DNA from 3 places in the Streptomyces sp. NPDC126510 genome. Region 1 is predicted to be linked to each of the others. Evidence: riboswitches for the same ligand, from Rfam matches in the RefSeq annotation. Region 1 holds a riboswitch; each other region holds the start of a gene.

Region 1 (7,609 bases):
GCGGGCACGGTGAGCGAGCCGCCAGAGGGTCTCCTGCGGTTGCCGCGGGCCATGCGCCGGGTTACCACGTGATTACCAGGCGTCACACGCGACCGCAGCGAACCCAGGGAGAAATCACATGGCAGTGGAGATCAAGCCTCTGGTGAAACCCTCCAGGCTCAGACGTCGCGCCGGCTTGGCGGGCGAGTGCCTGGCGGAGTTCCTCGGGACGTTCGTCCTCATCTCCTTCGGGTGCGGCGTGGTGGCGATGACGGTGGCGGCCCTGCCCGGCTCGGGCCGTACCGAGGGGCCCACCATCTTCTTCCTCGGCGCCGGGGACTGGCTCCTGATCACCTGGGGCTGGTGCATGGCCGTGATCCTCGGCATCTATGTGGCCGGCGGCGTCAGCGGAGCGCACATCAACCCGGCGGTCACCCTGGCCTTCGCCGTCCGCCGTAAGTTCCCCTGGGTCAAGGTCCTGCCCTACTGGGTGTCCCAGGTGGCCGGCGCCCTGGCGGGGGCGGCCCTGGTCTACGCCGTGTACCACGACGCCATCAACGCGTTCGACGCCGCCTTCAAGGGGCCGAAGACCGACGGAAAGACCCTCGCCTCTTTCTCGATCTTCGCGACGTTCCCGGCGCCGTACTTCAACGGAGGCATCTGGGGTCCGCTGATCGACCAGATCGTCGGCACCGCCTTCCTGGTCATGCTGGTCGTGGCGATCATCGACCTGCGCAACACCGCCGTGAAGGCGAATCTCGGCCCGCTGGTGATCGGCTTCGTCGTGGCGGCCATCGGCATGTCCTTCGGGGCGAACGCCGGATACGCCATCAACCCGGCCCGCGACTTCGGCCCGCGCCTGTTCACCTGGATGGCGGGATGGGACGGATTGGCCTTCCCCGGCAGTCTGGCCGGGGCGTTCAGCGACTACTGGTGGATCCCGATCGTCGGACCGCTCGTCGGCGGTGTGATCGGCGTCCTGGTGTACGACCTCTTCATCGGCGACGTACTGCACGCCCGCGCGCAACAGGGCGAGGCACCGGAGCCCGGTCGGACGCGCCCCACCACCTCCGACGACGAGTGAGCGCGCATCGGCCGCGGCCGGGACCGCGGCCGATGCTAAATTCATCCGGGCGTCCGCCCGTGAGAGGTGCGGATCGCCCGCCGTACAGGTGAATCGGCCCAGGGCAGGCCCGAATCGGATGGTGGCACGATCCATGACTGACCCGGAGGAGCTCTCCGCGGCCGACACCCCTCTTCCGCGGATCCTCGGCAATACCGGGTCGCTCGCCGCGGCCGAACCGGAGGCGACCGGCGCTCTGTGGCGGCTGGCCGAACCCGGCCGGCAGCTGGACGCCAACCTCGTCCGCGTCCCGCCCGAGGGGTCCATCGACGCCCACGCCGAACCCGACCTCGACGTCCTGCTGCTCGTCGTCTCGGGGGACGGCACGCTCGGCTCCGCGGCCGGGCCGCACCCGGTGGAGCCCGGCAGCCTGGTCTGGCTGCCGCACGGCAGCGTGCGCAGCGTGACCGCGGGCGCGGACGGCCTGTCGTACGTGACGGTCCACCGCCGCCGCCCGGGCATGCAGATCCAGGGCCGGCCGCGGACGTGACCTCGGTGCCGGGCAGGGGGGGGCACGGACGGATGACCAGCCGAGTCGTCCTCGTCTCTCCCGCGATGAACCGCTCGCTGCGGCAGGCCCGTTTCGACGACGGGGGCGCGCTCGACGAGGGCGGGCGGGAGCGGGCCTCGGCGGCGGCCGGGTCGCTGCCCCGGGCCGCCCGGGTGGTCGTCTCCCCCAGTGCGCGCTGCCGGCAGACCGCCGGGGCGCTCGGTCTGGACGGGGTCGAGGAGGCCGGGCTCACGGGGCTGAATGTGGGGCGGTGGCGCGGCCGGACCCTCGACGAGGTGGCCGTCGCCGAACCGGAGGCGGTGGGGCGGTGGCTGACCGATCCCTCCAGCGCACCCCACGGCGGGGAATCGGTACGGGACGCATGTGCGCGGGTCGCCCACTGGCTGGACGGCCTCCGCGAGACGGACGGGCGCACGCTCGCCGTGGTCGAGCCGGACGTCGTACGGGCGGCCGTGGTTCACGCCCTGGGCCTGCCGACGGCGGGATTTCGGCGGCTGGACGTGCCGCCGCTGACTGCGACGGAACTCAGCGGGCGGGCCGGGCGCTGGAACCTGCGGCTCGGGCGCCCGCTGGACGTGCCGGAAGCCGGCGCGGAGCACTGAGTCGCGCCGGCTCTCCGGGAACGCTGCTTCAGGCAGGCCGTCGGGGTGCGGCGACCGGCCGGGCCGGGGCTGTGGACGTCGCGGGCCCGGGGGTCGGCAACCGCTCGGCCAACTCGCCGAAGAGCAGCCCGAATCCGGACCAGAGGGTGGTCTGGACGGCCAGCGCGCAGAGGCGGAACCGCCACAGCACGGTGGCTGGGAAGCCGGCGGGAACCTCGTCGACGGCGGGCAGGAACGCGTACGCGAGCCCGATCGCGAGAACGAACGCGGCCACCGCGGCGACCGTCGCCCACCAGGTGCCCAGGCCCCGCGCGAGGCGCTTGCCGAGGAGGGTGGCGGCGATCGCCAGCAGGACGCCGAGCAGCATCATCAGGAAGTACAGGGTGGTCCGACGGCCGATCGTGTCGGGGTCGCCGACGGCCGGCGGGTTGGCCGGATACTTCAGGAACGGTACGACGTAGACGGCGAGCAGAGCGCCACCGGACAGCAGCAGCGCGGTGGCCCGGGGACTGAAGCGGCCCACCCGGCCGAGCGCGAAACAGTAGGCCAGAGCCGCGATACCGCCGAAGGCGACCCCGTAGAGGAGGACGCCGGTGGCCAGGCCGGCGGTGGACTGCAGGCCGCGGGAGACGAGTTCGGCCTCGTGCCCGTGAGCGGGGGCATGGGCCTCTTCGAAGCCGATCGCCCGGTCGACGAGCGGTTCACCGAGGAAGTAGGCGACGGCCAGGGCGAATACGCCGGCGGCGAGACCGGCGAGCATGCCGCGCACGAGCAGGTTTCTCACCAGGGTGGAGTTCATGAGGGATGCGGCTCCGCGGCGTCAGTGGCAGGGGAAGCCGAGCAGGTGGCGTGCGTCGTGCACCCACTCGTGGACGTCCTCGCCGGAGACGACGGAGGTGGCGCCCTGCTCGGCGCCGACGAAGTAGAGCAGGACCAGCATCAGGACGCCGAAGAAGACCGCCCAGGGGACGATCGCGCCGATCGGCAGCTTGGCGGGGAGGGCGGGAGTGGTGTCGGTCGGCTGGGCGACATGCTGCGCCATGGCGGGTCCTCCTCGGGGAGCTCGCGTCCCCTGTCGGTGGTGCACGGGACGACGGCTACGGGTCTGACTCGCCCCGTCCCGTTTCGGGGAGGGAGCACACAGTGGCGCGACCGTGCCGGATTCCCACCGGCTTCCGTCCTGCCGTCGTCGATTCGCACCGACCGTACCGCTCGGCCGGTACATGACCAATGCCCAGGCGTGAAGCCGAGGTCGGCTCTCACCGAACGCTTACCTGCGACCGAACACAAGTATCGACGGTGACATGACGGCGCCCTACGGCCCGGCCGGCAGGACACGAACTTCCGCGTGGGCTGCTGAGCGGACCTTCGACGCCTACGACATGTCCGGGCCGCGCAGGAGGAGTTGGGTCACGGCCAGGCCCGCGACGATGACAGCCGCCCGGAACGGCCACCGGCTGCGGTCGTCGACGGGCAGGGTCGTGCCCGCGACCGACACGACGACGGCCGCCCCCGCCAGAACCCAGCCCGGGCGCCCCACGCCTCCGGGCGGGCCGGTGACGAGCACGCAGACGGCGGCGAGCATCAGGGACGGCGCCAGCCATCGGCAGGCTCCGCGGCCCAGCCTCTGCGGGAGGCCGCGCACCCCGGTCGCGAGATCGTCCCGGATGTCCGGAAGCACGTTGACCAGGTGCGCCCCCACCCCCAGCAGGGCCCCGGCCGCCATCGCCCACCAGGCGGGCCAGGACGGCGAGGGCAGGCCGAGGGTGACGAACGCCGGCAGCAGACCGAAGGCGACGGCGTAGGGCAGCGGGGAGAGCGGCGTGCGTTTGAACAGCAGGTTGTAGCTCCAGGCGGTGGCGACCGCGGCGAAGTGCGCCACTCCTGCGAGAGCGCCGCTCAGCAGGGACAGCGGCACGCACAGGCCCAGGGCCGTCCCGGCTGCGACGGCCGCGGCCCGGAGCGGCAGTTCGCCGGTGGCCACCGGCTTGTCGCTGCGCCCGCAGAACGCGTCGCGCCGGGCGTCGGCCGCGTCGTTGCACCAGCCCACCGAGAGCTGGCCCACCAGCACGGCTGCCGCCACCTCGGCCGCACCCGCCGCGCCCCGGCCGGCCGCGACGGCCAGCACGGTCGCGAACGCTGTCACGGCGAGCGCCGGTTCCAGGTGGCAGGAACGCAACAGCGCCGGAACGCGGCGTGTCGCTCGGGAGAGGACCGGTGACGGGTGTAGAGACACACAGGCAAGATAAATGGGCAAAGAGGGCGAGAGAGGCACTGTCGATATGCGTGTCCCTGTGACGGCCGAAGACCTCCCCGCCTCACCGGGCACGGTGCGCGGGAAGGCCCGGCTCCCTGCGGGGACCACGATCACGGCGGTCCACACGGCGCTGCCCGCGCACCGCTACGCCCAGGACGACCTCACCGAACCGATCGGCGATCTGTGCCTGGCGCCGGGAGCCGACCGCGCCCTGCTGCGCCGCCTGCACGCGTCCGCCGGGGTCCGCGCCCGGCACCTCGCGCTGCCGATCGCCCGGTACGCCGCCCTGCGCGACTTCGGGCAGGCCAACGACGCCTGGATGGCGGCGGGTCTGGAGCTGGGCGAAGAGGCCATCGCCGGCGCGCTGAAGGAAGCGGGACTCGAACCGGCCGATGTCGACCTCCTGGTGTGCACCTCCGTCACCGGCATCGCCGCCCCCTCGCTCGATGCCCGGCTGGCCGGACGTCTGGGCATGCGGCCCGACGTCAAGAGGGTGCCCGTGTTCGGACTGGGGTGTGTGGCGGGCGCGGCCGGTCTGGCCCGGCTGCACGACTATCTGCGTGGGCATCCCGGTGGCACGGCCGTGCTGCTCGCCGTCGAACTGTGCTCACTGACCCTTCAGCGACGGGACGACTCCCAGGCCAACCTCGTGGCCGGCGCCCTGTTCGGGGACGGCGCCGCCGCACTCGTCGCTCGCGCCGGCACACCCGCCGGGCCGCGGGCCTCCGGCCCCACCGTGGTCGCCACGCGCAGCAGGCTGTATCCGGACACCGAGCAACTGCTCGGCTGGAGCATCGGCACGACCGGGTTCCGCGTGGTGATCGGTGCCGGCATCCCGGGCATCGTACGGAGCCACTTCGGTCGGCATCTGCGTGGTTTCCTGGCCGAGTACGGCCTCACCGTCGAGGACATCGGCACCTGGGTGTGCCATCCGGGAGGGCCCAAGGTGCTCTCCGCCGTCGCCGACACCCTTGATCTGCCGGACAACGCCCTGGCACCGGCGTGGAACTCGCTGGCGGCCGTGGGGAACATGTCCTCCGTCTCCGTCCTGCACATCCTGCAGACCGTCCGGGAATCCGCCAGGCCCGAGCCCGGCAGCTGGGGCCTGCTCATGGCGATGGGCCCCGGGTTCTGCTCCGAACTCGTCCTGCTGCGCTGGTGACCTCATGACGTGGTACGTCCTTCTCCTCCTGGCCATCGGCGCCGAACGCCTCGCCGAACTGGTCGTGGCCCGGCGCAACGCGTCCTGGACCCTGGCCCGCGCCGGCGTCGAGCACGGCCGCGGCCACTACCCGGCCATGGTCGCCCTGCACACCGGCCTGCTCGTGTGCTGCCTTCTCGAACCCGCCCTGGCCGGCCGGCCTTTCGTGCCCGCGCTCGGCTGGCCCATGCTCGCCCTCGTGATGTCGGCCCAGGCGTTGCGCTGGTGGTGCGTCATGACGCTCGGGCCGTACTGGAACACCCGGGTCATCGTCGTCCCCGGGGCGCGTCCGATCGGCACCGGGCCCTACCGGTTCCTGCGCCACCCCAACTACGTGGCCGTCGTCGTGGAGATCGCCGCCCTGCCGCTGGTGCACTGCGCGTGGCTGACCGCGCTGGCGTTCACCGTGGCCAACGCCTGGCTGCTGACCGTCCGCATCCGCTGCGAGAACGCCGCCCTCCCCCGGGCCGTGCCCGCATGAGCGCCACCCTCGACATGGTGATCGCCGGAGGCGGGCCCGCGGGGCTGGCGACCGCTCTGCACGCCGCACGCGCCGGCTTCGACGTCGTCGTCGCCGAGCCCCGCCCCGCGCCGGTCGACAAGGCCTGCGGCGAGGGCCTGATGCCCGGCGCCGTGCGAGCCCTCTCCGCCCTCGGTCTGGAGGTCCCCGGCCGGCCGATCACCGGCATCCGCTACATCCAGGGGCACCGTACGGCCCAGGCGGATTTCCGGCAGGGCCCGGGCCTCGGCGCACGCCGCACCGGCCTGCACGACGCCCTGCACCGGGCCGTCACCGACGCCGGGGTGCCCGTACTGCCCCTCCGCGTCGACGCAGTACGGCAGGACGACACGGGCGTGACCGTGCCGGGCACGGGTCTGCGCGCCCGGTGGCTCGTGGCCGCGGACGGGCTGCACTCGCCGGTGCGCCGGTCGCTCGGGCTGGAGATGAGGACCCGGGGCGAACCCAGGTACGGACTGCGACGGCACTACGCGGTGCCGCCGTGGGCGTCCTACGTCGAGGTGCACTGGGGGCCCGACGGGGAGGCGTACGTCACGCCGTTGGGCCCCTCACTGCTCGGCGTGGCGCTCCTGACGTCCCGGCGCGGCTCCTTCGACACCCGGCTGGCGGCCTTTCCCGAGCTGGCCGCCCGCCTGCCCCCGACGGCGGCCGTGACCGCGGTGCGGGGCGCGGGGCCGCTGCGCCAGCGGGTGCGCACCCGCTTCCACGGCCGGGTGCTGCTCGTCGGTGACGCCGCCGGCTACATCGACGCCCTCACCGGCGAAGGCATCTCCCTGGCCCTCACGGGCGCACAGGCCCTCGTCACGAACGTGCGCCGCGGAACGCCGGACCGCTACGAGGCCGACTGGAACCGTGCCACCCGCCGGCACCGGCTGCTGACCGACCTCCTGGTGAGGGTCCGCCGGCGGCCCGCGCTCGCACCACTCATCATGCCCACCGCGGCGCGCCTGCCACGGGTGTTCGCGGCGGCGGTGAACGCACTGGCGTAGCGCTTGCCGCCTTCACCGCCGGCGCCGAGGCGGCCACCCATGGCCTCGAGGGGATCGACGGGGTACCCGCAAGGCTGATCCAGGACGTGTCTCGTCGCGAGGCGCGAATCCAGCGAAGGAGGCAGTCACATGCGAGGAACGGTGCGCCGGATCCTGGTGACGGGGTCCGCCGAGGGACTGGGGCGGGCCACGGCAGAGGCGCTGCTGGCCGCCGGGCACGACGTGGTGGTGCACGCCCGCAACCCGGAGCGGGCGAAGGCGCTGGACGGGCCGGCCGGCCGTGGGGCACAGGTCGTGGTGGGCGACTTCGCCGAGCGTGACGCCGTGCGGCGGGTCGCCGACGAGCTGAACGCCTCGCCGCCGCTCGACGCCGTCGTCCACAACGCCGGGGTGTGGAGCGGACCCTCGGTCATGCCGGTCAACATCG
Region 2 (7,609 bases), on a different contig from region 1:
ACCGACGTCGGGCTGCCGATGCTGATGCTCTCCCGGCACTCGCTGGACCGGGACGGCCGGCCGGTGGAGTGGGTGCGGTCGGTCTACCGGGGGGACCGGTACAAGTTCGTGGCCCGACTCAAGCGGCCTGCCGAGTAACCGCACCGCAGGGCTTCCCTCGCTGCTGACGCCTGGTTTCGGTTGGGTACCGCATTGCGGACGAGGGGTTCCGTTCCCGCCTCACCCTGACCTAGATTGCCTGCGCCACAGGTGATCACCAAGGGGACGGAGCCGCCTGATGTCGCAAGCCCCGGAAGCCAGCAGAGGGCCGGTGGTGACGCCTGTGCGCGTCGTCATCGCCGTCTGCCTCATAGCGCCCTTCGTGGCCATGCTGTGGGTCGGCTCGTACGCCAAGACCGACCCGGCCTTCATCGGGATCCCGTTCTTCTACTGGTACCAGGTGGCCTGGGTACTGATCTCCACCGCTCTGACGATGATCGCCTACAAGCTGTGGCAGCGTGACCAGCGCGCCCGCTCGGCCGCGAAGGGCGGTGCGTCGCAGTGAAGGACGGTGTGAACGGCGTCGCGCTCGGCGTCTTCATCTTCTTCTTCCTGGCCGTGACGGTCATGGGCTTCCTGGCCGCGCGCTGGCGCAAGGCCGAGAACGAGCACAGCCTTGACGAATGGGGCCTGGGCGGCCGCTCGTTCGGCACCTGGATCACCTGGTTCCTGCTCGGCGGCGACCTGTACACGGCGTACACCTTCGTCGCCGTGCCGGCGGCGATCTACGCGGCGGGCGCGGCAGGCTTCTTCGCGGTGCCGTACACGATCCTGGTGTACCCGCTGATCTTCACCTTCCTGCCCCGCCTGTGGTCGGTCTCCCACAAGCACGGCTACGTCACGACGTCCGACTTCGTGCGCGGCCGCTTCGGCTCGAAGGGCCTGTCGCTGGCGGTGGCCGTGACCGGCATCCTGGCGACGATGCCGTACATCGCGCTCCAATTGGTCGGCATCCAGGCCGTGCTGGACGTGATGGGCGTCGGTGGCGGTGAGAACACCAACTGGTTCGTCAAGGACCTGCCGCTGCTGATCGCGTTCGGCGTGCTCGCGGCGTACACGTACTCCTCGGGTCTGCGGGCCCCCGCGCTCATCGCGTTCGTGAAGGACACGCTGATCTACATCGTCATCGCGGTGGCGATCATCTACATCCCGATCAAGCTGGGCGGCTTCGACGAGATCTTCGCCAAGGCCGGCGAGGCGTACAGCCAGACCAACCCGGCGACGGGCGCGCCGCGCGGTGCGCTGACACCGGCCGAGCCGGGCCAGTGGACGTACGCCACGCTGGCGCTGGGCTCCGCCCTCGCGCTCTTCATGTACCCGCACTCCATCACGGCGACGCTGTCCTCGAAGAGCCGTGAGGTGATCCGCCGCAACACCACGATCCTGCCGCTGTACTCGCTGATGCTGGGTCTGCTGGCGCTGCTCGGTTTCATGGCGATCGCGGCCGGCATCAAGGTGCAGAACGGGCAGCTGGCGATCCCGCAGCTGTTCGAGACGATGTTCCCGGACTGGTTCGCGGGCGTGGCGTTCGCGGCGATCGGCATCGGCGCGCTGGTGCCGGCGGCGATCATGTCCATCGCGGCCGCGAACCTCTTCACGCGCAACATCTACAAGGACTTCATCAAGCCGGACGCCACTCCGGCGCAGGAGACCAAGGTCTCCAAGCTGGTCTCCCTGCTGGTGAAGGTCGGCGCGCTGGCCTTCGTCCTCACCATGGACAAGACGGTCGCCATCAACTTCCAGCTGCTGGGCGGCATCTGGATCCTGCAGACCTTCCCGGCCCTGGTCGGCGGCCTGTTCACCCGCTGGTTCCACCGCTGGGCCCTGCTGGCGGGCTGGGCGGTCGGCATGGTCTACGGCACGGTCGCGGCCTACGGCGTGGCCTCCCCGACGCAGAAGCACTTCGGCGGCTCCGCGAAGGAGATCCCGGGCATCGGGGAGATCGGCTACATCGGCCTCACGGCGTTCGTCCTGAACGTGGTGGTGACGGTGGTCCTGACCTTCGTCCTGAGGGCCCTGAAGGCCCCCGACGGCGTCGACGAGACCAAGCCGGAGGACTACACGGCGGACGCGGGCGACCCCGGCGTCCAGGTGGAGCTCCCGCCTGCGACAGCAGGTACCTCGCACTAAGGGCCTTCAGGGGCGCGGGACCGTATCAGTCTGCGGCTCCGCCGCGTGGGCGCGAGCAACCACACACAACCGGCAGCGGGCCGCCGAGGGGCAAGCACCCTCGGCGGCCCGCTGTCGTGCACACTCACGCCATGGACCTCCTGATCCGCCCCGTGGAACCCACCGAATACGACGAACTCGGCGCCATCACCGTCCAGGCCTACCTCCAGGACAACCTCCTCGACTTCGGTGACAGCGACCCGTACCAGCACGTGCTGCGGGACGTCGCCGGAAGGGCGACCTCCGCGGAGGTCCTGGCCGCACTCAGGGACGGCCGCGTGCTCGGCGGCGTCACCTTCGTCCCGTCCGGCGGCCCCATGGCCGACATAGCCGGCCCGGGAGAGGCCGAGATCCGCATGCTCGCCGTCTCCCACGCGGCGCGCGGCCGGGGTGTCGGCGAGGCCCTCGTCCGCTCCTGTCTCGACCGGGCGCGGGCCACCCCGGGCTGCCGGAGCGTCGTGCTGTCGACCCAGCGCACCATGCACGCGGCCCACCGCATCTACGAGCGGCTGGGCTTCACCCGCACACCGGAGCGTGACTGGAACCCGGTGCCGGAGCTGACAGAGATCACTCTCCTCACCTATCAGTTGACGCTCTGAAACCACCGCGACACAACATCTGGGGGTGCCGCCCGAACCCGGCACAAGATGTATGCTCATGCTCGCTGTCGCCGCAGGGGAATCCGGTGCGAATCCGGAACTGTCCCGCAACGGTGTACTTGTACATGTCTGTTCCCGGAACCGCTCTGTTTCCGGAACCGGCCCGCACAGGAGTCAGTCCGAGGACCTGCCGACAGCGCGCCCGGCCACCCGGCCGGTGCGCCCAGACGTCCGGGCCTCGTGGAATGGGCCGGTGGACGCGACGCCGCGTGCGCTCGTGTGCTGCCCCCTGCCCTCGACGAGGCCCCCGTGCCGAGCGAGGGAGAGCCCCACGTGACCATCGCGCCAGCCGAACCGGTCTCAGCCGCCGAAGAAGAGCACGACGCCCCCGGTGCCGCGCTGCTGCGGACCCTGACCGAGCTGACCGCCGACCTCCCCGACGCCGATCCCGGCAGGGTCGCAGCCGCCGCGTTGCGGGGCCGGTCCGCGCGGGCGGACGAGCGGGAGTTGCGGGAGCTGGCGACGGAGGCCGCGGCCGGTCTGATCTCCGAGGACCCCGCCTACTCCCGGCTGGCCGCCCGGCTGCTGACGATCGGCATCCGCGAAGAGGCCGCCTCGCAGGGCGTCACGTCCTTCACCGAGTCCGTCGCGGTCGGCCACCGCGAGGGCCTCATCGCCGACCGGACCGCCGAATTCGTGCGCGTGCACGCCACCCGCCTCGACGCGCTGATCGACCGGGCGGCCGACGACCGCTTCGGATACTTCGGCCTGCGCACGCTGCACAGCCGCTACCTGCTGCGCCACCCGCACACCCGCAAGGTCGTCGAGACTCCCCAGCACTTCATGCTGCGGGTGGCGAGCGGCCTCGCCGAGGACGACACCACGCGCGCACTGGACGAGGTCGCGGCGCTCTACGGGCTCATGAGCCGCCTCGACTACCTCCCCTCCTCCCCCACGCTGTTCAACTCCGGCACCCGGCACCCCCAGATGTCGTCCTGCTACCTCCTCGACTCCCCCAAGGACGAGCTGGACTCCATCTACGACCGGTACCACCAGGTGGCCCGGCTGTCGAAGCACGCCGGCGGCATCGGACTCGCGTACTCCCGCATTCGCGCCCGCGGTTCGCTGATCCGCGGCACCAACGGCCACTCCAACGGCATCGTCCCGTTCCTGAAGACCCTGGACGCCTCGGTCGCCGCCGTGAACCAGGGCGGCCGCCGCAAGGGCGCGGCAGCGGTCTACCTGGAGACCTGGCACTCCGACATCGAGGAGTTCCTGGAGCTGCGCGACAACACCGGCGAGGACGCCCGCCGTACGCACAACCTGAACCTCGCGCACTGGGTGCCGGACGAATTCATGCGGCGCGTGAACGCAGACGCCGGCTGGTCGCTGTTCTCCCCCTCGGACGTGCCCGAGCTGGTCGACCTGTGGGGCGAGGAGTTCGACACCGCGTACCGGGCGGCCGAGGCGAAGGGCCTGGCGAAGAAGACCCTGCCCGCGCGCGAGCTGTACGGCCGCATGATGCGCACCCTGGCGCAGACCGGCAACGGCTGGATGACATTCAAGGACGCCGCCAACCGCACCGCCAACCAGACGGCCGAGCCGGGCCACGTCGTGCACTCCTCCAACCTGTGCACGGAGATCCTGGAGGTCACCAGCGACGGGGAGACGGCGGTCTGCAACCTCGGCTCGGTCACCCTCGGCGCGTTCGTGACCGGCGGGGACATCGACTGGGAGCGGCTGGACGAGACCGTCCGCACGGCCGTCACGTTCCTCGACCGGGTCGTGGACATCAACTTCTACCCGACCGAGCAGGCGGGCCGCTCCAACGCCCGCTGGCGCCCGGTCGGCCTCGGCGCGATGGGCCTGCAGGACGTCTTCTTCCAGCTGCGCCTGCCCTTCGACTCGCCCGAGGCCAAGGCCCTGTCCACCCGCATCGCCGAGCGCATCATGCTCGCCGCGTACGAGGCCTCCGCCGACCTCGCCGAGCGGAGCGGCCCGTTGCCGGCCTGGGAGAAGACCCGCACCGCCCGGGGCGTGCTGCACCCCGACCACTACGCCACCGAGCCGGCCTGGCCGGAGCGCTGGGCGGCCCTGCGCGAGCGCGTGGCGTCGACCGGTCTGCGCAACTCGCTGCTGCTGGCCATCGCCCCCACGGCGACGATCGCGTCGATCGCGGGCGTGTACGAGTGCATCGAGCCTCAGGTGTCCAACCTGTTCAAGCGCGAGACGCTGTCGGGCGAGTTCCTCCAGGTCAACTCCTACCTGGTGGACGAACTGAAGCGGCTCGGTGTGTGGGACGCCCGCAGCCGTGAGGCCCTGCGCGAGGCCAACGGCTCGGTGCAGGACTTCGCCTGGATCCCCGAGGACGTCCGCGCCCTCTACCGCACGGCGTGGGAGATCCCGCAGCGCGGCCTGATCGACATGGCGGCGGCCAGGACCCCGTACCTGGACCAGTCCCAGTCCCTGAACCTCTTCCTGGAGACGCCGACCATCGGCAAGCTCTCCTCGATGTACGCCTACGCCTGGAAGTCCGGGCTGAAGACGACGTACTACCTGCGCTCGCGCCCGGCGACCCGCATCGCCCGCGCCGCGAAGGCCACCGTCCCCGTGCAGGCCACCCCCGATCCCGAAGCGGTCGCCTGCTCCCTGGAAAACCCCGAGTCCTGCGAGGCCTGCCAGTAATGAGCACCCAGAACCTTCTCGACCCCGGCTTCGAGCTCACCCTGCGCCCCATGCGCTACCCGGACTTCTACGAGCGCTACCGGGACGCCATCAAGAACACCTGGACCGTGGAGGAGGTCGACCTCCACTCGGACGTCGCCGACCTCGCCAAGCTGTCACCGGCGGAGCAGCACCTGATCGGCCGGCTGGTCGCCTTCTTCGCGACGGGTGACTCGATCGTCGCGAACAACCTGGTGCTGACGCTGTACAAGCACATCAACTCCCCCGAGGCCCGGCTGTACCTGAGCCGTCAGCTCTTCGAGGAGGCCGTGCACGTCCAGTTCTATCTGACGCTGCTGGACACCTACCTGCCCGACCCGGAGGACCGCGCGGCGGCCTTCGCGGCCGTGGAGAACATCCCGTCCATCCGCGAGAAGGCCTCGTTCTGCTTCAAGTGGATGGACTCGGTGGACAAGCTGGACCGGCTGGAGACCCAGGCCGACCGCCGCCGGTTCCTGCTCAACCTGATCTGCTTCGCCGCGTGCATCGAGGGCCTGTTCTTCTACGGCGCCTTCGCGTACGTCTACTGGTTCCGCAGCCGGGGCCTGCTGCACGGCCTGGCCACCGGCACCAACTGGGTGTTCCGCGACGAGACGATGCACATGTCCTTCGCCTTCGACGTGGTCGACACCGTCCGCAAGGAGGAGCCGGAGCTCTTCGACGACGGGCTCCGGCAGGAGGTGACGGACATGCTCCGGGAGGCCGTCGAGGCCGAGCTGCAGTTCGCGCGCGACCTGTGCGGTGACGGTCTCCCGGGCATGAACACCGAGTCGATGCGCCAGTACCTGGAGTGCGTGGCGGACCAGCGGCTGACCCGCCTCGGCTTCGCGCCGGTGTACGGCTCCGAGAACCCCTTCTCCTTCATGGAGCTCCAGGGGGTTCAGGAGCTGACCAACTTCTTCGAGCGGCGGCCCTCGGCGTACCAGGTGGCGGTGGAGGGCACCGTCGACCTGGACGAGGACTTCTGAGCCGGCACCTCTTCGCGGGCCTCCTGGGCCTCCCGGATCTGACGGTCGATGCGCCTCTCGCGCACCAGGCCGAACACGGACGGGAGGATCAGGAGGACCAGGATCCCGAAGGTGGCGGACAGTCCGATCAGTGCTTCGATCTGGTTCGTGTTCATGGACACCACTGTCGCGCCGATTACTCCTTACCGTCAGTGGCAGTACTGCCGTAGACCCTCGAATTACTGCCAACGGCGAGGCACACTGGACCCATGCTGCAGAACGTGGCCGTCGCCCTCCTCGACGGCGTGAACCCCTTCGAACTCGGTGTGGTGTGCGAGGTCTTCGGCACCGACCGCAGCGACGAAGGCCTGCCGGTGTACGACTTCGCGGTCGCCTCCGCCGAGGGCCCGGTGCTGCGGATGAACTCGGGCTTCTCGCTCCAGGCCGAGCACGGCCTGGAGCGGCTGGAGACGGCCGACCTGATCGCCGTGCCGGCCGGGCAGAGCTACGCGCACCGGGACTTCCCGCCGGAACTGCTGGACGCCCTGCGCCGCGCGGTCGACCGCGGCGCCCGGGTGCTGAGCGTCTGCTCCGGCGTCTTCGTGCTGGCCGCGGCCGGGCTCCTGGACGGCCGCCGCTGCGCCACGCACTGGAAGCACGCCCAGGAACTCGCCCGGCAGTACCCGCAGGTGGTCGTCGAGCAGGACGTGCTCTACGTCGACGAGGACCCCGTGATCACCTCCGCGGGCACGGCCGCCGGGATCGACGCCTGTCTCCACCTGGTGCGCAAGGAGCAGGGCACCGAGGTCGCCAACAAGATCGCCCGGCGCATGGTGGTGCCGCCGCACCGCGACGGCGGCCAGGCCCAGTACATCGAGCGCCCGCTGCCGCTCCCCGAGGCCGACACGATCGGCGAGGTGCTGGCGTGGATGGAGCGGCACCTGGACGAGGAGGTCACCGTCGAGCAGCTGGCCGCCCACGCCCACATGTCCCCGCGGACCTTCGCCCGCCGCTTCCAGCAGGAGACGGGCACGACTCCCTACCGCTGGATCCTGCGCCAGCGCGTGCTGCTGGCCCAGCGGCTGCTGGAGGCGACGGACGAGACCATGGACGCGATCGCCGGCCGAACGG
Region 3 (7,609 bases), on a different contig from region 1:
TGCTCGTCCTCGCCGGGCACCTGTGGCTGATGCCGCAGCACATCCCCGGCCGGGTCCGCGTCCGGGAGCGGGGCGGGGTCCGCACCCTGCTGCGCGACCGCCGCTTCCTCGCCCTGTGCTGTGCGTACGGCACCTATCTGCTCGCCTACAACCAGCTGTATCTGGCCCTGCCGGACGAGGTGCAGCGCGCGGCGGGCTCCCAGGCGCCGTTGTCCTGGCTCTTCGCGCTGTCCTCGGTGCTGGTGGTGTTCACCCAGCTGCCGGTGACCCGCTGGGCGGGCGACCGGCTGGATCTGCGCCGCTCCATGACCGCGGGGCTGCTGCTGATCGCGTCCGGCTTCGCGGTGGTGGCCGCGGCCCGGCCCGCCGGCTGGACGGGCACGGCCGGGCTGCTCCCGGCCGCGGGCTTCGTGATCTTGCTCACCGTGGGGCAGATGCTGGTCGTGCCCGCCGCCCGCGCCTGGGTGCCCGACCTCGCCGAGGAGGGCCGGCTCGGGCTCTACACGGGTGCGCTGTCGTCCGTCTCGGGCCTGATCGTCCTGGCCGGCAGCGCGGCCACCGGCTTCCTGCTCGACCTGGGCCTGCCGACCGCCGTGCCGTGGCTGGCCCTGGCGGCCGTACCGGCCCTGGCGGTGGCCCTGTTGCCGCACCGGGAGAAGGGGACGGGCGCGGCGGTCTGACACCGTGCCGGCCTTCCGGGGCGACCGGGCGCCGTGAGTGTCACCCCGGCGTGCGACTCTTTCGCTCCGGGATTTCCCTGCCGGACCGTGCGAGGACACCGCTGCGGAGATCGGCGGTCATGCCGCGCCAGTATCCTGGGTCGGCTGCGGCACCCCCATCAATCCCCGCGCAGCAGCGGGGAGTTCGGCCTGCGGCGACGACCTTCCCCTATGCGTGAGACGAGGACGAGTGCTGCTAGCGGGCCGCTACCGGCTGGATGTGGAGATCGGGCGCGGTGGAATGGGAGAGGTCTGGCGTGCGTACGACGAGACGCTCGCCAGAGCAGTGGCCCTCAAGCTGCTGCTGCCCCAGGACACCGACGCCACGGCGGCCTCCCGGTTCCGTCTGGAGGCTCAGACCGCCGGACGGCTCAACCACCCCAACGTGGTCGGTGTGCTGGACTTCGGTGAGTTCGACAACCGGCTGTATCTGGTGATGGAACTGGTCGAGGGCGACAGTCTCGCCGGGGTGCTGACCGGCTCCGGCGCGCTGCCCGCCGAGCGGGTGGCCCTGCTCGCCGCGCAGGCGTCCGCGGGGCTCGCCGCCGCGCACGCGCAGGGCATCGTGCACCGGGACGTCAAACCGGCCAACCTGCTGCTGGACGCGGGCGGCACGCTCAAGATCGGGGACTTCGGCATCGCGCGGTTCCTCGACGACCCCGGCGCGGCGCTCACCGCCACCGGCCAGATCATCGGCACCGGCCTCTACCTCGCGCCCGAGCGGGCCCTGGGCAAGCCCGCGGGGCCCGCCTCCGACATGTACTCCCTGGGCTGCGTGCTCTACCAGCTCCTCAGCGGGCGCCCGCCGTTCGAGGCCGACACCGCGGTCGCCCTGCTCCACCAGCACCTCGACTCGGCTCCGGTGCCGCCGCGCGAGCTCGGTGTCGCCAATCTTCCGCCGGCGTTCGAGAGCTATCTCCTCGGTCTGCTCGCCAAACAGCCCGAGGACCGTCCCACCGCGCAGCAGGCCGCCGAGTGGTTCGCCCAGGGCGCCTGGCGGGGCCTGCCCGAGCCGCTGCCGGAGGTCTCGCCGCCGCCGCGGCCGAACACCGCGTCCCGCGCGATGCCCGCCGGGCCGGGACCGTACGCGACCGCCGAGACCGGCAGCCCGACCACCTACGCGCTGCCCGCCACCACGGGCCACCGCACCGCCGCCCGGGCGGCCCAGGCGGGGCGTTCGGGCCGCTCGCGCGGCGGTCATGGCAACCGGTCGAAGCTGGCCGCGACGGCCGCCGCCGCGGCCCTCTTCGTCGCCGCGATGCTCATCGGCATGCGCTGGTTCTCGCCCGACACGACCGCGGAGGGCACGGAACCCGACGCGTCCCCGAGCGCGAGCAGCCCCGCCGCCACGCCGTCCACCGAATCCGCCACGCCCGATTCCTCCGATCCGCAGGCCGACCCGGCGGCCGGACCGGGTGCCGCCGACACGCCCGCCACCGGCACCGTGGCCGATGTCACTCCGTCAACGCCGCCCCCTTCCCCGACGCCGTCCGCCTCCGCGCCGGGTGCCGCCACTCCGACGGAGGAAGCGGTCGACGGCGGCCCGCAGCAGCCGGAGCCGGAGAAGCCGGGCCAGGCCGGGGACGACGGGGAGAGCGACGACGGCGGGGACGACGACTGACACGGCCCGGACGTCGCGCGGCGGCACGTGCGCGGATCGCTTGGACCAGCCGGGGATGCGCCGGTATGCGAACGGGCGCCCCCTCGCGCGCCCCTTGGGTGGCTTGTCATCGCCCTTATCCCGGCCTTATTGTCACCAGGCCTTGGTGAACGGGAAATCCGGTGTGATGCCGGTGCGGCCCTCGCCACTGTGAATCGGGAAGTCCGGCTCCGGCCCTCACGGGCAGCCACTGGGTCCTTGCGACCCGGGAAGGCGGAGTCCGGGCGGTGGTACCCGTCAGCCAGGAGACCGGCCAAGGCGCGTCAACCATCCACGAGGTGCTGGAGAGGGTCTGCTGAGCCATGCACATAGCCGAGGGTTTCCTTCCTCCGGCGCACGCGGTCGCCTGGGGCGTCGCGTCGGCGCCGTTCGTCGTCCACGGGGTCCGGTCGCTCACCCGTGAAGTGCGCGAGCACCCCGAGAGCACACTGCTCCTCGGTGCCTCCGGCGCCTTCACGTTCGTCCTGTCCGCCCTGAAACTGCCGTCCGTGACCGGCAGTTGCTCGCACCCCACCGGCACGGGCCTGGGAGCCATCCTGTTCCGGCCGCCCATCATGGCGGTGCTGGGCACCATCACCCTGCTCTTCCAGGCGCTGCTGCTCGCACACGGCGGCCTGACCACGCTCGGCGCCAACGTCTTCTCCATGGCGATCGCCGGCCCCTGGGCCGGATACGCCGTCTACAAGCTGCTGCGGCGCGCCAACGCGCCGCTGATGGTGGCGGTGTTCTCCGGCGCGTTCGTCGCCGACCTGTCCACGTACTGCGTCACCAGCGTGCAGCTGGCCCTCGCGTTTCCCGACCCGGGCAGCGGATTCCTGGGCGCGCTCGGCAAGTTCGGTGCCATCTTCGCCGTCACGCAGATCCCGCTCGCGGTGAGCGAGGGCCTGCTGACCGTGCTCGTGATGCGCCTGCTGGTGCAGTCCAGCAAGGGCGAACTGACCCGGCTGGGCGTGCTCCTCGCCGAGAGGCAGACCAGGACCGAGACGGAGGCGGTGGCCCGATGAGCAGGAACACGAAGATCAACCTGGTGCTGCTGTTCGTCGTGGTGGCGCTCGCGGTGCTGCCCTTGGCCCTCGGCCTCGGCGACCACAAGAAGGAGCCGTTCACGGGCTCCGACGGCCAGGCCGAGACGGCGATCACCGAACTCAAGCCGGACTACGAGCCGTGGTTCTCACCGCTGTACGAGCCACCGTCCGGCGAGATCGAGTCGGCCCTGTTCTCCCTCCAGGCGGCCCTCGGCGCCGGTGTCCTCGCCTACTACTTCGGCCTGCGCCGGGGCCGCAGGCAGGGCGAGCAGCGGGCGCTGGAGCGGGAGGCCGACAGCGCGCTTCCCGGCGCCGCCGGGAAGTCCACCGCGGAACGGGACTGAGCCCGGGTGCTGCCGATCGACGCGGCGGCGCACAGCAGTCGCTGGCGCCGCCGCCATCCCGTGGACAAGGCCGTGCTCGGGCTCGGTCTCACCGTGCTCGCGATCTCCCTGCCGCCCTGGCCGGGCGCCGCCCTGGTCCTCCTGACGGCACTGGCGGTGCTGCTGGGGCCGGCCGGTGTGCCCGGACGGCGGTTGTGGCGGGCCTACCGGGTGCCGCTGGGCTTCTGTGTGACCGGCGCGCTGACGCTGCTCGTCCAGGTGGGCGGGCCAGGCGGGTTCGCCTCCCTCGCCGACGACGGGCCGGTGCGGGCCGGGGAGTTGCTGCTGCGGACCTCGGCGGCCTCCCTGGGCGTGCTGCTGTTCGCCTTCACCACGCCCATGTCCGACCTGCTGCCCCGACTGGTCCGGGCCGGGATTCCCGCGGCGGTCGTCGACGTCGCGCTCGTGACGTACCGGATGAGCTTCCTGCTGCTGGACTCGATGCGGCGCATCAGGGAGGCCCAGGCGGCCCGGCTCGGGCACACCGGCCGGGGCGCTCAGTGGCGTTCCCTGGCCGGGCTCGGCGCCACCGCGTTCGTCCGGGCCTTCGACCGGGCCGGCCGGCTCCAGGCCGGGCTCGCCGGACGCGGCTACGACGGCACCCTGCGGGTCCTGGTGCCCGAGGCCCGGGTCTCCGTCCGCTTCACGGCGGCCAGTTGCGCGCTGCTCGTCGCGCTGGCCGTCCTCACCCTCGTACTGGAAAGGCCGCTGACATGAGCGAGCCCGCCCTCGTCGCCCTGCGGGGCGCGTCCTTCGCCTACGAGGACGGCCCGACCGTGCTCAGCGGCCTCGACTTCGAGATCCGCGAGGGCCGCGCGCTGGCGCTGCTCGGCCGCAACGGCAGCGGCAAGACCACGCTGATGCGACTGCTCAGCGGCGGGCTGAAGCCGCACGAGGGGCGGCTGACGGTCGAGGGTCAGCCCGTGGCGTACGACCGCAGGGGGCTGACCCGGCTGCGGACGACCGTGCAGCTGGTGGTGCAGGACCCCGACGACCAGCTGTTCGCCGCGTCCGTCGAGCAGGACGTCTCGTTCGGGCCGCTGAACCTCGGCCTGGACGACACGCAGGTACGGGCGCGGGTGGCGGAGGCGCTCGCCGCGCTGGACATCGCGGCCCTGGCCGACCGGCCGACCCATCTGCTGTCCTACGGACAGCGCAAACGCACGGCCATCGCGGGTGCGGTCGCCATGCGACCGCGCGTCCTCGTCCTGGACGAGCCCACGGCCGGACTCGACCCCGACGGCCAGGAGCGGCTCCTCACCACCCTCGACGGGCTCCGTGCCGCCGGCACCACGGTCGTGATGGCCACCCACGACGTCGATCTCGCCCTGCGCTGGGCCGACGACGCGGCGCTCCTCACGCCGTCCGGTGTCCGCACCGGGCCCGCGGCCACGGCACTGGCCCGCACGGATCTCCTGCGGGAGGCGGGGCTGCGTCTGCCGTGGGGCGCCGCGGTGACGGAACTTCTGCGGTCCCAGGGGCTGTTGACCGAAACGGAGCGGGGTCCGCGTACACCGGACGAGCTCGCCGTGCTCGCGGGAGGGTGGTTGGGGGCGTCGGGCGGGTGAGAGTCCCGCGGCGGTGAGCACGGCCCGTCCCGGCGCGGGCAGGCCTCCCGCCGTGGCGCGGCGCCGGCCGAAACGCGCTTGTCCGGTGCCGCCGCGCGGCACTACGTTGCCGAGGTGGATCTCTTCTCCCGCACCTGGACGGCATTGCGCGCGGCGGTGGCCGACCTCTCCGACGAGGACTTCGGGCGGCCCTCCGGCTGCACGGGCTGGCTGGTGCGGGACCTGGTGTGCCACCTGATCGTGGACGCCCAGGACGTCCTGATCACCCTGGCCACCCCCTCCGACCGGGAACCGACCCGTGACGCGCTGACGTACTGGGACGTCTCCGGCACCCCGCCGACCGGTGACGACCCGCTCGACGCGCTGACCGTCCGGCTGGCCGCCGCGTACGAGGATCCGGGTCTGCTGAAGTTCCACCTGGACGACGTGGGCTCCGCCGCCGGGCGTGCGGCCCTGCTCGCCGACCCGGCCGGCCGGGTCGGCACCCGTGACGAGATCCTCACCGTGGGCGACTTCCTCTCCACCTATGTCCTGGAGTGGACGCTGCACCACCTCGACCTGATCGCCCACCTGCCGGGCGCGCAGCCGCCGCCCGCGGAGGGGCTCGTCCGGTCCCGGGAGATGCTGGAGCGGATCGCGGGGAGCCCGTTCCCGGACTCCTTCACCGATGTGGACGCACTGCTGATCGGCACCGGGCGGCGCGTGCCGACCGGGGCGGAGCAGGCCGGGCTCGGTGACCTGGCCTCCAGGGTGCCGCTCTACCTGGGCTGACTTCGCGGTCGCGAAGGGGTGGTGCGCAGGGCCGCCGTCGGACGGCTCCGGCCGGGGTGGGAGCATGGCCGCATGGACATCCGCCGCAGGAACAACGTCAACGTCATCGGCCCCGACGGCGCGCCGGTGCTGCTCCTGGCACACGGGTTCGGCTGCGACCAGAACATGTGGCGGCTGGTGGTACCGGCGCTGGCCGAGCGCTACCGGGTGGTGCTGTTCGACTACGTCGGCTCCGGCGGCTCGGACCTCGCGGCGTGGAGCGAGGAGCGGTACTCCTCGCTCCAGGGGTACGCCGCCGACGTGGTCGACGTCTGCGAGGAGCTGGACCTGCGGCAGGCGGTGTTCGTGGGGCACTCGGTCAGTGCCATGGTCGGAGTGCTGGCGGCGCAGGCCGCGCCGGAGCGGATCGGGGCGCTCGTGATGGTGACCCCCTCGCCCTGCTACATCGACGACGAGGGCTACCGCGGCGGCTTCAGCACGGAGGACATCGACGAGCTGCTCGCCTCGCTGGAGGCGAACTACCTGGGCTGGTCGTCCGCGATGGCCCCGGTGATCATGGGCAACCCGGAGCGGCCGGAGCTGGGCCAGGAACTCACGAACAGCTTCTGCGCCACCGACCCCGACATCGCCCGGGTCTTCGCCCGTACGACCTTCCTCACCGACAGCCGCGAGGACCTGAAGGGCGTGGCCGTGCCGACCCTCGTACTGGAGTGCGAGCAGGACGCCATCGCACCCCGTGAGGTCGGTGCCTACGTGCACGCGGCGATCCCCGCCTCCCGCCTGGTCACGCTCGATGCCACCGGGCACTGCCCGCAGCTCAGCGCGCCGCAGGCCACCACCGCGGCGGTCCTCGACTTCCTGGACTCCCTGAAGTGATGTGTCGCACGGGCGGCGTGCCGGAACCCACCGGGACAGGGGGCGAGGCGAGCACGGACGCGGCGTTCACCGCGCTGCTGGAGGACAGCGCGGAGGACCTGTACGAGTCCGCCCCCTGCGGCTACCTGTCCACGATGATGGACGGCACCATCGCCAAGATCAACAGCACGCTGCTGGACTGGCTCGGCCTGGAGCGTGAGGCCGTCGCGGGTCGCAAGCGCTTCGCGGATCTGCTCACCATCGGCGGGAAGCTGTACCACGAGACGCACTTCGCTCCGCTGCTGCGCATGCAGGGCGAGGTGCGGGGCATCGCCCTGGAGATACGGCGCCAGGAGGGCGGCCCGCTGCCGGTGCTGGTCTCGGCGGTGATCAAGTACGGCACCGAGGGCGAGCCCCTGCTGAACCGGATCACCGTCTTCGACGCCTCGGACCGCCGCGCCTACGAGAAGGAGCTCCTGCGCCGGCGCCAGGAGGCCGAGCGGGCCCGCGCCGAGGCGGACGAGGCCCGGCGCCAGGCCGAGGCCGACCGGGCCAGGCTGGCCGACGCCCTCGCCGTCCTGCAGCGTTCCCTCGTGCCGGACTCGCTGCCCGCCGTACCGGGCCTGGA

The links. A riboswitch is a leader RNA that binds a small molecule or an ion and turns the genes downstream of it on or off. The one in region 1 is predicted to bind cobalamin.
Region 2: linked by a shared signal. The riboswitch ahead of ABTX60_RS20070 (ribonucleoside-diphosphate reductase subunit alpha) and the one ahead of ABTX60_RS16730 (CbtB domain-containing protein) in region 1 are both predicted to bind cobalamin.
Region 3: linked by a shared signal. The riboswitch ahead of ABTX60_RS21400 (energy-coupling factor ABC transporter permease) and the one ahead of ABTX60_RS16730 (CbtB domain-containing protein) in region 1 are both predicted to bind cobalamin.

The regions. Positions count from the first base shown of each region.
Region 1 is NZ_JBEORR010000010.1:217,505-225,113, forward strand. Features, by position in the region: gene ABTX60_RS16710 (MIP/aquaporin family protein) at 119-1,063, shown strand; gene ABTX60_RS16715 (cupin domain-containing protein) at 1,197-1,592, shown strand; gene ABTX60_RS16720 (histidine phosphatase family protein) at 1,625-2,215, shown strand; gene ABTX60_RS16725 (CbtA family protein) at 2,244-3,014, opposite strand; gene ABTX60_RS16730 (CbtB domain-containing protein) at 3,036-3,257, opposite strand; cobalamin riboswitch at 3,294-3,444, opposite strand; gene ABTX60_RS16735 (UbiA family prenyltransferase) at 3,591-4,361, opposite strand; gene ABTX60_RS16740 (type III polyketide synthase) at 4,498-5,634, shown strand; gene ABTX60_RS16745 (isoprenylcysteine carboxyl methyltransferase family protein) at 5,639-6,154, shown strand; gene ABTX60_RS16750 (NAD(P)/FAD-dependent oxidoreductase) at 6,151-7,182, shown strand; gene ABTX60_RS16755 (SDR family NAD(P)-dependent oxidoreductase) at 7,324-7,609, shown strand, end outside.
Region 2 is NZ_JBEORR010000013.1:64,515-72,123, reverse strand. Features, by position in the region: gene ABTX60_RS20090 (GntR family transcriptional regulator) at 1-138, shown strand, start outside; gene ABTX60_RS20085 (DUF3311 domain-containing protein) at 278-544, shown strand; gene mctP (monocarboxylate uptake permease MctP) at 541-2,169, shown strand; gene ABTX60_RS20075 (GNAT family N-acetyltransferase) at 2,301-2,807, shown strand; cobalamin riboswitch at 2,860-3,016, shown strand; gene ABTX60_RS20070 (ribonucleoside-diphosphate reductase subunit alpha) at 3,141-5,492, shown strand; gene ABTX60_RS20065 (ribonucleotide-diphosphate reductase subunit beta) at 5,492-6,499, shown strand; gene ABTX60_RS20060 (hypothetical protein) at 6,412-6,654, opposite strand; gene ABTX60_RS20055 (GlxA family transcriptional regulator) at 6,748-7,609, shown strand, end outside.
Region 3 is NZ_JBEORR010000014.1:91,387-98,995, forward strand. Features, by position in the region: gene ABTX60_RS21390 (MDR family MFS transporter) at 1-680, shown strand, start outside; gene ABTX60_RS21395 (serine/threonine-protein kinase) at 895-2,340, shown strand; cobalamin riboswitch at 2,467-2,651, shown strand; gene ABTX60_RS21400 (energy-coupling factor ABC transporter permease) at 2,682-3,383, shown strand; gene ABTX60_RS21405 (energy-coupling factor ABC transporter substrate-binding protein) at 3,380-3,748, shown strand; gene cbiQ (cobalt ECF transporter T component CbiQ) at 3,755-4,504, shown strand; gene ABTX60_RS21415 (energy-coupling factor ABC transporter ATP-binding protein) at 4,501-5,355, shown strand; gene ABTX60_RS21420 (maleylpyruvate isomerase N-terminal domain-containing protein) at 5,470-6,126, shown strand; gene ABTX60_RS21425 (alpha/beta fold hydrolase) at 6,199-7,002, shown strand; gene ABTX60_RS21430 (PP2C family protein-serine/threonine phosphatase) at 7,002-7,609, shown strand, end outside.